2 linked regions of the Vallitalea longa genome follow. The protein of the gene in region 1 interacts with the protein of each later gene in a pairwise test. Links are inferred from orthologs where the notes say so. Each region holds a gene or a part of one and is shown on either strand. Other genes may lie near its edges.

What was found. The genes of interacting proteins can lie anywhere in the genome.
Region 2: the proteins of rlmB (region 1) and QMG30_RS20960 interact in binary tests that used the Escherichia coli proteins (3 or more experiments, as listed by UniProt). The link is inferred for Vallitalea longa from one-to-one orthologs.

The regions. Positions count from the first base shown.
Region 1 is NZ_BRLB01000027.1:10,683-16,246, forward strand. What follows is about bases 1,307-4,234. They hold rlmB (23S rRNA (guanosine(2251)-2'-O)-methyltransferase RlmB), read right to left. Parts: upstream 3,179-4,234; coding sequence 2,435-3,178; downstream 1,307-2,434. Other genes in these bases: sigH (RNA polymerase sporulation sigma factor SigH), read right to left, coding at 1,307-1,692; QMG30_RS23420 (NYN domain-containing protein), read right to left, coding at 1,710-2,222; QMG30_RS23430 (putative polysaccharide biosynthesis protein), read right to left, coding at 3,195-4,234. Outside these bases: QMG30_RS23405 (copper amine oxidase N-terminal domain-containing protein), read left to right, coding at 1-643; more of sigH, read right to left, coding at 1,051-1,306; more of QMG30_RS23430, read right to left, coding at 4,235-4,796; QMG30_RS23435 (Mini-ribonuclease 3), read right to left, coding at 4,796-5,209; cysS (cysteine--tRNA ligase), read right to left, coding at 5,239-5,564. UniProt on the Escherichia coli protein: Specifically methylates the ribose of guanosine 2251 in 23S rRNA.
Region 2 is NZ_BRLB01000020.1:18,209-22,746, reverse strand. Bases 455-3,300 are described here. They hold QMG30_RS20960 (NAD(P)H-hydrate dehydratase), read right to left. Parts: upstream 2,727-3,300; coding sequence 1,182-2,726; downstream 455-1,181. Other genes in these bases: QMG30_RS20950 (coiled-coil domain-containing protein), read right to left, coding at 3,113-3,300; acpS (holo-ACP synthase), read right to left, coding at 2,751-3,116; alr (alanine racemase), read right to left, coding at 455-921. Outside these bases: more of alr, read right to left, coding at 1-454; more of QMG30_RS20950, read right to left, coding at 3,301-3,727; QMG30_RS20945 (redox-sensing transcriptional repressor Rex), read right to left, coding at 3,949-4,538. UniProt on the Escherichia coli protein: Bifunctional enzyme that catalyzes the epimerization of the S- and R-forms of NAD(P)HX and the dehydration of the S-form of NAD(P)HX at the expense of ADP, which is converted to AMP.

The DNA.
Region 1 (5,564 bases):
AGGAAGAATGGCTCCATTTTCATTAGGCATAGCTCCTGAATTAATTGATGAATCAACATATGTACCCGCTGAATTCTTTAATGAAATATTTGATCAAGACGTTTTTGATATATTTGAGAGAAATAAAGTTGACGGAACTGTAAGTAATATTATAGAAACTAAGAATGGAAAATTAATTAGTGTTGAGTATGATGAAAACAAAATAATATTTATTGTTAACGACAATACAAAAATTGCTGATAAATTCACTAATCAAGAATTAAATGTTGACGACATTGAAGAAGGCGATAGACTAATAGCTATACATGACTCTAAAATGACTATGTCTTTACCTCCTCAAACATATGCCTATAGCATTAATGTTGAAAAAGCAGATACGATAAAAGGAGTAACATCAAATATAACACAAACAAAAAATGGACATATGCTTACTGTTGACTATGATGAAAACAAAACAATTATATTTAACATTAGTGATGAAACGAAAATAACCGATCAAACTACAGGTGAAATCAAAGATATTACTGATATAAAAAATGGAGATGAACTTGTAGTGAAACATAGTAAAATTATGACTAAATCAATACCTCCTCAAACCGTTGCTTATGAAATTCAGATTTGTTCTAATGTAAAAGACAAATAATAGATAACAAATAAAAGGGATTCATATAAAAAATCAATCTATAAAAACTCAGTTAAGATTAGTTTTACTATTCTTAACTGAGTTTTTTGTATGATATAATTTAATTCTATTAAATAATCCTACATATTATTATTTTTGTTATAAAATTATAGAACAAAAGAGGCTATGCCTCGTTCCGCAAAGCGGATTTGTCGTTAGGAAAGTTTCCTTAGCGCATATGAAAACGTTCCTATTTCATATGCTTAAAAAGTAGGACTTTCCTATAAGATAAAAAATAATAAATAAAAAAAGCTGAAGAGCAGACTTGAACTGCCGACTTCTTGCTTACCATGCAAGTACTCTACCTACTGAGTTACTCCAGCACACTGACTAATTTTATAATAATTTTAGGGGTTTGTCAAGCATTATCAAACCCCTTTTTCAACTAAAATAATCTCAACTTTTTTCTTTATTCTCTGTAACGCATTATCAATCGATTTTACAGGTCTATCAAGATTAACTGCTATCTCAACATAACTTTTACCATATATATAACTTTGTAAAACTTCTTTTTCAAGTTTACTTAGTCTTTCTGAAAGTTCATGCTCAATAATACTTAGGTTTTCCTGTCCAATTAATAACTCTTCAGGATTAATAATTTTTCTAGATGGCATTTTATCGATCAAAGTCGTTTTATCATTTTCTTCCTCATAAGATGGTTTATTTAATGAAATATATGAGTTCAAAGGAAGATGTTTTTGTCTTGTAGATGCCTTCACAGCTGATATCATCTGTCTTGTCACACATAAATCAGCAAAAGAATAGAAGGACGCAGTCTTTTCTTCTTTAAAATCGCGAATTGCCTTAAAGAGTCCAATCATACCTTCTTGAATAATATCATCTCTGCTAGCACCTATTAAAAAATAAGATTTTGCTTTCTTTTCAACCAAAATTTTATACTTATTCATTAAGTAATCTAGAGCTTCGTTATCCCCTTCTCTCACTAACTCCACAAGTTGTTCATCTGAATACGTAACATATGAATCGTCGTACCAAGTAGCATAATCCAACTACATCAACCCCTCTATCATTTTCTACGCATCTTTTCCATCCATTCTAAAACTTTAGAGTCTAGGTGACCTTCTAAACGATTATTATCAATCTGTATTTTCTCAATAAAATTCTTTCGAATATCTTTATCCATCATATTTATCTCGTTATGTAATTCTCTAGCTGATATTCTGCTAGCACCTTTTCCTAGGATAATAGTTTGTTCAAGTCCATCTGATGTAGCTACCCTTACTCTGTAATCTCTTCCTATTAGATGAGCGACTTTTTCAATATAATGATCAGCTGTCTCAACTTCTTTTGTAAATACTACATCAATGTTATTATATCTTTCGATACTTCTATTTCCTTTCACTCTATGTGCATCAAATACAACTATTACATTTATTTTTTTATAGCCTTGGTAATTAGACATTATATCTAATAATTTCTTTCTAGCTATTTCTAGACTCTCTTCTTCTAATGCTTTCTTCAGCTTGTCCCAAGCATAAATAATATTGTACCCATCTACTAATAGAAATTCTCGTGTCAAAACTTATCCGCCTTCCAACTTAATTTGAAAGCATATTTAAGTATACTATATAATTTCTAGTTTGTAAATGTTATTACACCAATTTCAATTATGATAATTCACCTATAATCCTTAATATTTAATAATCAAAAGATCATACAGCAATAACTTTAACATGTCTAATATCTGTTAATATACTTATATATTATTTCAATCAAAATCATAGTATACTTTTAATTATATTCTCTCTGTCTTAATGCTTCATAGGTTAAAACTCCTGCAGCAACAGATGCATTCAGTGAAGTTATATCGCCTTTCATTGGTACCTTCACTATGAAATCACATTTGTCTTTCACATTCTTAGATACTCCTTCACCTTCATTACCAATAACTATTGCAAGAGAACCTTTTAAATCAACATCATACATAAGGTCACCTTCCATATCAGCACAAGCTATCCAAAAACCTTCTTTTTTAAGCTCATCAATAGTTCTAGCAACATTAGTTACTCTTGCTACTTTCGTATATTCTATTGCACCAGCTGATGTTTTTGCAACAGTCGAAGTCAAACCTACCGCCCTTCTCTTAGGAATAATTATACCATGAACACCTACAATATTAGCCGTTCTAAGTATAGCTCCTAGATTATGTGGATCTTCAATACTATCAAGAATTATAATAAAAGGAGCTTCTCCTTTATCAGCAGCTATTTGTACTATATCTTTTACATCAACGTAGTTATATGCCGCTGCATAAGCTATGACTCCTTGATGTTTTTTTGTAATGGAAATATCATTTAATTTGTCTTTATTTACAAAATTAACAATAATATTTCTCTTTCTTGCTTCTGCTACGATTTTTTTTAATGGACCGTCATGTTTGCCATCTATAATAAAAACCTTATCTATACTTCTATCAGCTTTTAGCGCTTCTGCTACAGCATTTCTTCCTTCTAATATTAAATCATTATTATCCATAACTATACCTCTCTTGTTATTTTATGAGTTTCATATTTTTTAGCCTTTTAACAATTTTTTCATTGTTAGGGATAAATGCAAAATCTTCCTCTTGCAATGTTCTTGTTACTATTAACATTATTACATATACTATTATACCACATATTATAGATAATAAAGTAGCTATAGTATTGCTATTGACCAATTCAATCATACCATTATATATCAACCAAACGCTTAATCCCATAATGCCAGTTGAAATTAAAGGTTTTATAATTATTTTTATCACATTAAGCTTTAATTTGGTTTCTTTTTTTATCATCAGATAGTTCAATAAGACATAAATAATATAATAACATATTGAACCAATAATAGCACCTTTTAATTGTAATTCGCTTGCAACTAAAACATAATTCATTATAACTTTTATGACTATACTTACTGCAAGAGATATTAATGGAAAATAATATTTACCCATTCCTTGTAATATACCTGCTAATGCCTGTCCTAGTATTATAAATATCAAACAGATACTATATAGCCTCAAGTACTCATACCCAGCAGATGTAGGATATAATAATTCCATTATAGGCTTTGCCAGCAAAAATAAGCCAATAGCTGCAGGTAAAGCAAGTAAAAGTGCAAATCTTATCGCCAATTTTATTTTAGCTACTAAATCCTCTAAGTTTTTCTTAGTTACAGCAATAGATACAGCTGGAACTATGCTAATCATAAGTGCAAGACTTATAGTAAGAGGAACATTGATTATAGTAAATGCGTTACCCATTTGTCCATACATATCAACTGCCTGCAATTTATCTATTGATATCGCTCCAAGTCGCTTATAGATAGTACTAGAATCTATAAGATTCATTATAGAATATGCAGCAGAGACAATTGTTATGGGTATTGCTATAACTATAAGTTTTTTAGCTACTGCATTAAAAGCAATATGCCTTTTATGAGATGAAAAATCTATTTTTTCATTTATTCTATATCTACGTCTCAAATAGTACAATATTATAAATACTGTAGAGACCAAAAATCCCAATGAAGTACCTAGTGCTGCTCCACCTACTGACATAGTGATACTATAATTCATATTTATTAGAAAATATGTAATCCCTATACCTAAAATTACTTTAGTGATGTTTTCAATAATTTGAGTCAATGCCGTAGGAACCATTATCTGCATTCCTTGAAAGTAGCCTTTAAAAGCTCCTGTAATAGAAATAAAAATAGGAGATACAGCTAGTCCATAAATAACGTATCTAACTTCATTTGGCCAATCTCCAAGCTTAATGATTTGGTCAACGCCCAGTACCATTATTAATGAAATAAATGCTCCAAATATGCTAATCAGAATTAAGGAATATTTATAAATATAGTGAGCATTATAATAATCTTCCTCTGCTATTTTTTCTGATGTCAATTTTGATAGAGCATTAGGTATTCCTACTAAAGATGCAGAAACCAGTATTGAATAAAGGGGATACACAGTGGTGTAATATCCAATACCTTCAGTACCAACCAAGTATGCCAAAGGTATTCTATATAATGCACTGAATATTTTTGCTATCAAACCTGCAATTGAAAGAATCATTGCCCCTTTTACAAATGTTTTTGTTTGCGTAGTCATTATTCTACTCCTCTAACAATTAATTCAATGATTCTTTTAAATCTATTCTTCAAGTATAAAAAACCTATTAAAGCTTCTAGTCCAGTAGCAACTCTATAATCAATCAAAGCTGCATGTTTTGGTACTGTTGATGACTTAGCGTTTCTTCCTCTTTTGAATATGACTAATTCTTCATCGGTCAATATATCTTCAATTCTTCTAAACATCTTAGCTTGTGCAGATGCCTTAACATAACTGCTAGTCTTTTTATGCAGTTTGTTAACTGGTGCATTTCCTTCTGCTATAACTTTTGACTTGATAACCAAATCATATACACTATCTCCAATATATGCAAGAACTAAAGGTGAATACTGCTTAGGATCTACGTCTTTTATTTCTAGACTATCTTTAAAATAGTCAATAAACTCTTGCATTCATTCCATTCCTTTCTCATAAGTATCTATTATCCTCTATGCCAACGTACACCTTCACGTGTATCTTCAAGGATAATACCTTTTTCTTTTAACTCATCTCTTATTTCGTCAGCTAATGCAAAATCTCTGTCTTTACGAGCTTGCTGTCTTTTTTCAATTAATTTATTTACATCTTCGTCAAGAAGACCTTCTTTTTTCTTACTCTCTATTCCTAGTATACCACATAGTTCGTCTATTAGTATAATAATATTATTAATAAACTCTTTTGAAGAATCAGAGTCAGTATTCTTATTAGCGAATTTAACTAATTCAAATATTACAGATATAGCATCTGCAGTATTAAAATCGTCTTCCA
Region 2 (4,538 bases), on another replicon or contig:
AGCATATTTACCACCAATCAAAACTTTACCTTTTGATGATAATAATCTGTCATAACCATCACCATAACCAACAGGAATAGTTGCAATTATGGATTTTCTTTCAGTTATATATGTTCCACCATAACCAATAGGTGTACCTTCCTTTACTTCTTTTATATGTATTATATAGCTAATTAGTGATAGAACTGGTTCTAATTTCACATTTTCTTTATTTACATAATCTGAAGGATATAATCCATATAGAGATATACCAAGCCTTACTAAATCCTTATGGGTACCTTCGACATCAATTATACCAGCACTATTAGCAACATGTTTAGTTGGTATATCAATACCAGTATTCTCAAGTTCATCAATAAAATGATCAAATTTATCTAGTTGATTATTAGTAAAATCTTTATCTGTTTCATCAGCCTTTGATAAATGTGTATAAATTCCTTCAACTATTATATTAGGTAAATCATATATACTTTTAATTATACTAATGGATTCATCATTAGGTAAAAAACCAATTCTATTCATTCCAGTATCAAGTTTTATATGTATATTCATTTTCTTGTTATTCTGACAAGCTATGTCTGATATTTTTTTAGCTGCATCCAAATTATAAATAGTCTGAATCAAATCATATTCAACTAATTTATCAGCCATATCTTCTGGCGTATATCCGAAAATCAATATTTTTTTGTCAATCCCATTTTTTCTAAGGCTAATTGCTTCTTCTATAGTAGCAACAGCAAATCTTTCTATGCCTAGTTCAACTAATTCTTTTGAAATAGGAACTGCACCATGGCCATAACCATCCGCCTTGACAATAGGCATTAATGTAGTGTTCGATGATATTCTTTTCCTGACATTAGTAACATTATGTATTATTGCATCCAAATCAATGCGGGCATATACTCTTTCGTATTTTTTCATACTTTCCTCCATATATAAACATTATAATTTGCATTTAATATTATTAATACCACATAAACATAACTATTATACTACTTATTATAATTATTAACCAGTATTCTTCACACCCACTTAATAAAATTAACTTTGATAGTATTATAGACTAAAAACTAATAATAGTACACCTATAATTATTTATAAAGGAAAATATGTTTATATAAGAAAATAATAAAAGCTAGGATAGTATTATACTTTCCTAACTTATTATATATATTATATTATTATTCACTAAGACTTGATTTAATTACATAAGGTATGCTATCAATTATATCATTTGCCAATAAACCATGCTCTCCAACACTTTCTTTAGCTCTATCACCAGCTTTACTGTGAATATAAGTTCCTAGTATAGCAGCATCAAAAACATCAAGTCCTTGACCTAATAAAGAAACGATGATACCTGTCAATACATCACCTGAACCAGCCGTTGCCATACCAGGATTACCATAGATATTAATATTTGTCATCCCATTAGGTGAAGATATTACTGTTCTAGCACTTTTCAAGACACATATAACTTTATGCTGCTTACTAAAAACTTGAGCCACTTCTACCGTATTATTTGAAATTCTCTCGATATCCATATTGGTTAATCTAGACATCTCACCTAGATGTGGGGTAACTATTATGTTACCTTTCTTGTTTTTCAGAACGTGTATGTCTTTTGATAATGCATTTATTCCATCTGCATCAATAACTATATTTTTATTGAAATTATTGATAACCACTTCAAGTATTTCTTTTGTGATACTATCATTTCCAAGACCTGGTCCAATTGCAATAGTGTCCGCCCATAACAACATCTCCAGTAATTTACTCTTATCTTCAAAAGATAGATTATCATCATCTCTGTTATAAGTCTCAATAATAGCCTCAGGAAGACTTGATGTAATGATACTCGATACTGATTCTTCGATAAATGTTTTAACCAATCCTGCTCCTGTTCTATATGCAGCACTAGACGTTAGAACAGCGGCACCTGTCATCTTCTTGGTTCCCGCAATAATCAATACTTTACCATAAGTCCCTTTATGAGACATCTTAACCCTATTAGGCATAAAATGTTTCGCCAAATTATCATCCATTATTGATGTATTTGATTTTATTCTCTCAACCGACACATATGGGATACCTATATCTCCAACTACCAGTTCACCTACATTACTCGCACCAGGATATAATAACAGCCCTAATTTTGGCAAACAGAACGTTACTGTTTTATCAGCATCAACAGCAATGCCTAAGACATGTCCGTCATCTGCATTTATACCAGAAGGTATATCAACAGCTATTTTATAAGCATTGGTATGATTTATCGCATCAATGGCTTCATAATATCTATCTGTAACTTCTCTGGATAAACCAGTTCCGAAAATAGCATCATAGATAACATCACAACCATTTACTAAAGTCACGAAATCATTCATCTCTTCTTGGCTATTATATTCATGTATATCAATATTAAGCTTCTTGGCAACATCATAATTTATCTTGGCATCACCTTTTATTTTATTAGAATCACCTATTACAGCTATTGATACATTTATATGGTTACAGCTCAATATTCTTCCAATCGCAAGTCCATCCCCACCATTATTGCCTATACCACAACAGATAACAACTTTTCTACTTTCCCTTATGGTACTTATAGTTTCACTGACAACAGACATAGCAGCATTTTCCATTAACACAATACCTGGAATACCTAGTTCTTGTATTGTATATCTATCGATTTCTCTCATTTCACTACTACTGACAACTTTCATACTATGACATCTCCTTTTTCTTATCTACTCACCTAAGGCTGTAGCAATAACATATTCCTTAGAATGAGATATAGAAACATGTATTCTGGAAATATTAAGCTTTTCAGCTAGACTTCTAGCATTATTATATAGAATCACATAAGGTTTACCCATATCATCACGTAGAACTTCAATATCCGCAAGAGAAAAATCAACAAATCCTGTACCAAGAACTTTTGAAACAGCTTCTTTCGTAGCAAAATTACCAGCTATCGTCTCAGGTCTAAGATTTCTATCTTCAAACAATCTGTTTTCATTCAATGTAAAGTATTTTTCTAGGAATCTTTCATTTTGGATAGCTTTTTCTATTCTGCTTATCTCTATGATATCGTTACCAATCCCTTTTATCATTTACTTCCTCCCAGATATTTCTTATCATATAATTCAATGATTTCATACCCGACTAAATCATGCATATAAGAATATAATCTATCATATTCTTCCTTAGCTTCTGTTTTTCTTACTGCCTTTTCTTTTAATTCTTCCCTAACTTTGTTAATCCATTCTTGTAATTCATCCAGTTCATTTTTAGTATTGAACATACGCATATAACAATCCTGCATAGTATATTCCAATAATTCTTTATTAGTGATTTGAATCTCTTTTGGTAGGGTTTCCATTCTCTCTTCCATTTTATCTAATTTAACTTTAATATCACTAATGTACTTTTTACTTTTTTTCATTTCATTTATAGCAGTATCGTCTTCATCTTCTATGGCTTCTTTCATATTATCAACAATATCTACCATCATCTTCTTTTTGAGTAAAGAATATTCTTTTAGATCATTAGTCAATTGACCTTGTTCACCAACTAATTTATTGAGTTTTTTTTCTAGATCTGATATTTTTTTTGATTTTCTGTTATTACAAAATAGCTCATGCCATCTATTATCCAAAGTTAATATATGGACTTTTTTTTCTATATTTATTGGTTTCTCAATCTTCTGTTTAGAAAAAAACATATATTCACGTCCTCATTATTTATATGTAGTAAAATAATATCTACTTAACTTGTCTTATTAGTTAAAATATAAAGATAGTAGTGTTAAATAAAAATCAACCTATACTAATTATATCGTAACAAATCATTATATTCTATAGCACAATATAATTAAAAGGTACCCAAAATATGAGTACCTAATACCTCTAAGAATAGTTATAAATCTACAAAAATAACAAGTTTTTATATTGTTTCTTTTATATTGTATGAAAGGGTCATCAAACTATCTAATAGATGAACATTTTCTACAACAACATTTTTATTAGTTAATTTTAAGTCTATGGGAGCAAAATTCCATATACCTTTTATTCCGTAATTAACTAAATCATTAGCAACCTTAGGTGCTTTTTGTTTAGGTAGAGTAAGAATCGCTAAATCAATCCTATTCACTTTAATAAATTCTTCTAACTCATCTAGATCTTTAATCTCAATACCCCTTACAGTAATACCAACAAGTCTTGGATTCACATCAAAAAGTCCTTTGACTTCAAAACCTCTTTTATCAAAATTAGTATAGTTAGCAAGTGCTTGACCTAAATTACCCGCTCCAACAATAATCGTGTTGTATTTATTTTCTAAACCAAGTATTTTACCTATAGCGTTGTATAGATATTCAACATTGTAACCATAGCCTTGTTGCCCAAAGCCGCCAAAATTATTTAAATCTTGTCTTATCTGTGAAGCTGTTACACCCATTCTATGGCTTAATTCTTTAGAGGAAATTCTTACAACATCATTTTCCAATAAGTCTCCTAAGTATCTGTAGTATTTTG